Regions from separate parts of the Thalassotalea fonticola genome, predicted to be linked through region 2. Evidence: riboswitches for the same ligand, from Rfam matches in the RefSeq annotation. Region 2 holds a riboswitch; the other holds the start of a gene.
The links. A riboswitch is a leader RNA that binds a small molecule or an ion and turns the genes downstream of it on or off. The one in region 2 is predicted to bind lysine.
Positions count from the first base shown of each region.

Region 1: linked by a shared signal. The riboswitch ahead of dapA (4-hydroxy-tetrahydrodipicolinate synthase) and the one ahead of lysC (lysine-sensitive aspartokinase 3) in region 2 are both predicted to bind lysine.

Region 1 is NZ_CP136600.1:4,287,846-4,291,049, forward strand. Features, by position in the region: gene RI844_RS17570 (methyltransferase) at 20-1,063, opposite strand; lysine riboswitch at 1,253-1,465, shown strand; gene dapA (4-hydroxy-tetrahydrodipicolinate synthase) at 1,569-2,483, shown strand; gene RI844_RS17580 (TrmH family RNA methyltransferase) at 2,735-3,204, shown strand, end outside.
Region 2 is NZ_CP136600.1:787,069-790,272, reverse strand. Features, by position in the region: gene lysC (lysine-sensitive aspartokinase 3) at 1-1,192, opposite strand, end outside; lysine riboswitch at 1,291-1,462, opposite strand; gene elyC (envelope biogenesis factor ElyC) at 1,670-2,425, shown strand; gene RI844_RS03220 (YceI family protein) at 2,487-3,047, opposite strand; gene RI844_RS03215 (cytochrome b) at 3,078-3,204, opposite strand, start outside.

The DNA of each region.
Region 1 (3,204 bases), 1.4 Mb from region 2:
CTCATCAATAGTTCTTACGTTAATGGCTATTTTTACAATGATGAATGGCAAAGCCTTTTTTATTAGCTAATATTTCAGGCTGGTTAATTTCAGCTTTAATAATTGGTGCATATTTTAGAAAATTATTAGCAACGATGGTTAGAGTGGCATTTTTTAACAAGTGCATTTTTATATTCTTTAAAAATTGCTCTGTTGCCTGGTAATTGGTTTTAATACCCTGATGGAATGGTGGGTTTGATAATACCGCATTGTATTTACCACTAACGTTAGATAAACCGTTTGATGGATAAACCTTTGCAGATAATTTATTCAGTTGCAGAGTTTTATTGGTGCTGGCAATAGCTAGGGCATTTACATCAAGCATTTCTACTTCAGTATTTGGAAATGTTTTTTTCACAAAGCCGCCAATGATACCGGCGCCACAACCAAAATCTAAAACCTTTCCTGAAATGTTACTGGGCAAATTCTCCAACAGTAAACGAGTTCCATTATCAACTTCGCCGCTACTGAATACTCCCGGTAACGATGCCACCTGAATTTCAGTATTATCAATAGTTAAACTGAATTTGTCGTACCAAGCCTCTAAATTAAACTCCGGAGCATGATTATTAAATATGATCTCAAATATAATGCAATGTCTGGCAGAGTCTATTTTATTAGCGTTGAGAGAATAGTCGCTACTTAATTTTATAGCTGATTTAACGCCACCTTTATTTTCACCGACCACTAAAATCACAGCGTTTTCAGCCAGTGTTGGTGCCAGCATAGCCAATAAGAATTGATATTCTTTTTTTGATTTTGGAAAATAGATAATAACCAAGTCGTGCAATTGTTCTGTTATGTACTGTTCACTACACTGACTATTTATTTGGCTTGAATATTTTGAGCTGATGCTTTGGTATTCTGCGTAATTTACGTTGTAGCTACTAATCGTTGCTTGCGGGACGGTTGTTTGCAAGTGGGTAAAAAATTCATTATCAGGACAGCCAACAACCAGTGGATTTGTACTTTCCAGTAAATCTTCGTTTCTAAGTAATAGTTGTGATGGGTTTGATAATGACATTAAGTAAACTCAATTAAATATTTAAGCGCTATTTTCTTAATTAAGCAGAGAATAGTAAAGAAAATATTCATAAAAGCGGTAAGTAATATACCTTATGCTTAAAATGATTCACTTTTTGATGTTAAAACATTGAAATAAATTTAACTAGATGATTAAATAGCCAGCATTGAATGTCCCTAGAAATAGGGTTACATCAGAAGAGGAGCGTTAACCAGGTAGTTATCTTTAGGGGCCTTTACCCCGAAAATAGATAATGAGGGGGATTAACGCCGAGGCATAAGTGAAAAAGGTAACACTTATGTCGGACGAATGGGTTGAATCCCTTCGGCTGTCACTTAACGGCACATAAATGTTTACTACAACAGTAGATAATTTTGGTTTAAGTGGAGAGCTTCTGGTATTTGCACATTACTTGTGTAAATTCCTCTCTTCCTTTCTCTAAAACGCTTAACGATTAAATTAATAATAGGTATTTCCATATTATTAAGAAGTAATGAGATTTAACATGACAACTTTTCAACTTAATGATTTTGCTCTTTGGACTGCACTTGTTACCCCCTTTGACCAAAACGGTAGCGTCGATTATAACTGCTTGGCAAAAATTGTGGACGATCAGCAACAAGCTGGTAATGGTATTTTAATTTGCGGCAGTACCGGCGAAGGTTTAGCTCTTAAGCAAGAAGAGCAATTAAATATTGTAAAATTCATTTGTGATTTAAAACCAACGGTGCCTTTAATGGTCGCAGTTGGCGCTTTTGATCTTCCTGCTCAAATAGCTTGGATTGAAGCGTGTAATGAATTGCCGGTGCACAGCTATTTATTAACCGCACCAATTTATGCCAAACCAGGTGTTATTGGTCAAACTCAATGGTTTTCAGCGTTGCTTGATGCGGCAAAACAGCCTTGTATGTTATACAACGTGCCTTCTCGTGCAGGTATTAGTATTCCAGCTCAAACCGTTAAAAATTTATCAGAACATGAAAATTTATGGGCGATGAAAGAAGCCAGCGGTGATATAAACGAATTTCTTGCTTTTGCGGGCGCTGCGCCAAACATGAAAATGTTTTCTGGCGAAGATACACTTATCCCTTATTTAGCCGCTGTTGGTGCTGTTGGCTTAGTATCGGTATGTGCCAATGCATGGCCAGAAGCCACTAATTTGTATGTACAAAAATCTTTAGCCGGCGAAGGTACTGATCTGGTTCCTGTTTGGAATAGCGCTATCTCATCATTGTTTGATGTAGCTAACCCTATTCCTGTAAAAGTGTTAATGCATAAACAAGCGGTGTTAAACACCCCTGTTTTACGTGCACCTTTAACTCATCTTGAACTCGAATCAGATAAAGCAATACTAGCAGCTGATTCTGCTATTACAGAATGGTTATGTCAAAGCCGTACTCATTTACGTATCGTTAAGTAATTAAATTCTAACTGCATTAAGTGTGACCGTTGGCGGATAGCCAGCGGTGCTTCACACACTATTTCTGTTAACTCCTTTAATTTTATTTGATCTTGGCAAAATAAAACCGCACAATCCTCGGCTGATCTGCAACTTGCCATAAACGCAGTATAAAGCAGGGTAAAAAATCAAGAGACTAATCCGTTTGGTATTAGACCGCAAGCGGCAATATTTAATCCGATTGGTATTAGTGCGTAACAAGAGTAGAAAGCATGCATTCAAAAATACAGCTTAGCAAAGAAGACATTAGAAAAACCAAACCAGCACGAAATGAATACTTAAATAAGCCAAAAACACCGTTGATACTGGTATTAGATAATGTAACTAACAGCTACAATGTTGGCTCTTTGATACGCTTGGCTGATGCTTTTGCTATCGAAAAAATTATTATTTGTGGCGAGCTAACTATCTCAGATAAGAAGTTTAAAAAAGCCTCCAGAAATGAAGCTAAGTGGGTTTGTATTGAATATAGTGATAGCACCACTGCAAGTGTACAAACATTAGTGGAGAAGGGGTATGCAGTTTATAGTGTTGAACTATGCCATCAGTCTGTTGATTATAGTGATGTAACTTACCCATCGCGCTGCGCATTAGTATTAGGCAATGAACGAAAAGGCGTAAGTGAAGCAGTATTGCAATTAAGTCATCAGCAAATACACATTCCTATGTTTGGTATGGGTAA
Region 2 (3,204 bases):
CTAAACCATTACCCACAATAGCGATTAAACATAACTCATGCTCGACAGTAACTTCACAAAGTTGTTCTAACTCTTCAACAACAGCTTGATTAATCAATGCTTGTGTTGACCCTGTAGGGTTATCAAAGGTAAGTGCAACTGAGATTTCAGAGGTGGTAATTAAATCAACACTCAGTTCATGTTTCGCTAAAATGCCAAACACCTGTGCCAAGAAACCACTTGCATGTAACATCGCCGGGCTTTTTACTGTTACCAGTGTTTGTTCACGGCGAAGTGCAATTGAACGATATGTCGGTTTAGATGCTACTTCTTGCATAATTTGCGTGCCTCCCGCTTCAGGCTCCCGACTTGACCCAACAAAAACCGGGATGGAGCTGCGCATTGCAGGAATAAGGGTTGCAGGGTGTAATATTTTAGCGCCGAAAGTTGCCATTTCTGCCGCTTCGCCAAAACTAATTTCAGGAATAGCTCGAGCTGAACTGGCAATACGAGGATCGGTAGTAAATATGCCGACCACATCCGTCCATATAGACAAGCCTGTTGCGCCAATAGCTTCTGCAATTAATGCGGCTGAATAGTCTGAACCACCACGGCCTAAAGTCGTTGTATTTCCTAAACCATCTTTGCCAATAAAGCCTTGAGTGACAATCACTTGCTTTGTAAGTAAAGGTGTTAAACTCTGTGCACAGTTAGTTGCTAGTGCTTCAATATCAACCACGGCTTTGCCGTACAAACTATTGGTTTGCATCACATCGCGAACATCAAAGGCAACACCTGCAACATTAATACTGCGTAATACCTCGGCAAATACGATAGAGCTCATACGCTCACCACAAGCCAAAATAGCATCACCAGTTTTCGCTGTTTGCAGTGTGTCTTGCTGTTTAGCTAATTCAGTTAGAGATTTAAGTACTTCATCTATTTGATTATTTAAATTAGCTTCAGCTGATAAATGCTGGGTAATGTTATATTGAATTACGCGGATATCTTCAATAATCGTGCTTCGCTCTTCGCTGGTTAACACCTTTTGCGATAACGTTACCAAATGATTGGTAACGCCGGCACTTGCAGACACGACCACAACGCGGGTTTCGGGTTGAGATTTTATAATTTGGGCACAGCGAAGCATAGCCTCGTGATCAGCAACACTTGTTCCACCGAACTTGGCAACGTTTAACGCGATATTTGACATTGGATATTCTCCCTAACTTGTAATGGCTAATTTAACATTACAAAAAAATATAAGGAAGAGCATGACTGATAAGAAAAAGATTTGAAATCTTGAATTTTTCAGCCAGAAGCCCTCCACCACTTTGGTGACAGTCACAAGGATTCAACCTATATGACCGAATGTTATTTACCACTAAAATAAGCATTCTCGGCATTAGTCCCCCTCAATAATCGTCGTTGGAATGTGGTTCCTAAGATTATTTACCTGGCTAATGCAACCTCTTCTGGTGTTGTTTAAAGTTAGGTTTTGAGCAATAACTCTAAATCAACGGCGCTATTAAACAGTAATTAAACAACAAAATCAACTGCGATATTTATAAAACGTCTATTTATTTAATGTTAAATTACTTTTTACAAAAAAATCGGTAAAACTAACACTTTATTGGAATTGATTGAGTTGATTAGATATAGTGCGAGTATATTTCAAAGGGATGCTGTTGTGGATTTATTTACCTTAAAAAAGCTTATTGGCGAACTACTTATGCCGCTACCAATAATAATTGTTACCTTGTTTATTGGTTTGTTTTTATTGAAACACCGACCGGTGCTAGCCAAAGGTTTGCTCAGTATAGCAACACTTGCCTTACTATTGCTTTCTGCTATGCCGGTTGCAAATCGGTTGATTGTAAATTTAGAACAACAATTCCCAGTTTACAGTCCTATAGCGGAGAAGCTCGATTATATCGTTATATTAGGCTGTAGTCATACAAGTGATGCAAGTCTTGCCGCAACACAAGAATTAAATATTTGCTCTTTACAACGTCTAACAGAAGGCTTACGAATTGCAAATTTACACCCTGAAGCTATTATTATCACCTCAGGTGCAGCTATTTATGATGTTAGCTCAAACGCGGAAAAAGTTAAACAAGCCGCAATAGAGCTAGGGTTTGATAGCAATAATATCATCACCGAAACTCGTCCTAAAGATACTGAAGATGAAGCGCTTTACATTTCGCCTTTATTAATTGATAAAAACTTTGCATTAATCACTAATGCCAACCATATGCCCCGCTCTATGGCTTACTTTGAAAATCAAGGTGTGAAGCCAATTGCCGCACCTACTGGATTTTTTGTAAAAGATTTTAGTGGCAATAAACGTTGGCAAACCTACTTTCCTGACCCGAACCAATTAAATAAAAGTACGACAAGTTGGTATGAAACTTTAGGGTTAATTTGGCAGTGGCTTAAAGGCTAAAAGTAGGGTCAGAGTCAAGTTTTTCTATTAGTGAATAACTTGACTCTGACCCTCATTAATTTTACTGGCGTACGCCTTCAATGTGTAAGTCAAATAAGATCTCACCAAAATCTGACTTATAACCAAAATCACTCATTTTGATCGACGTTGTGCCACTAAACCCTAAACGGTAACCACCCCATGGGTCGTCCCCTTCACCAATTTTTACTGTATCGATAACAAGCTCTTTGGTTATACCCTGTAGAGTAAAGTTACCGGTAATTGCCAACTTGCCATTACCCTTATCTGCAACTTTCGTACTTTCAAACGTGGCAGTAGAAAATTTACTTACATCTAAAAAATCACCCGATTTTAAATGTTTATCACGCTCTGCATGGTTAGAATCAACTGATGCGGTATCAATTTTAATGGTTACTTTTGACGCAGCAATATTGCTTTCATCATAGCTAAATGTGCCTTCAAACTTGTTAAAACGGCCCGTTAACCAGCTATATCCTAAATGCTTTACTTTAAAGTTAACAGAAGCATGCGCTCCTTGATAATCAACAACATAATCTGCAGCTTTTGCTGGCATAACAGCAACTAAACCGAGTAATGCTGTAGATATTAATAATTTGTTCATTCGTGTTCCTATTCTGTGTTTCAAGTTAATTTATTTTGAGGTCATTCTTTTTAAGGTGTCATCTTTATCGATAACATGGTGTTTAATTGCAGCACCGGCATGAACAACTACCAAGGCTATTAAGCTATAGGCTAAATATTTATGTATTAATCCAGAG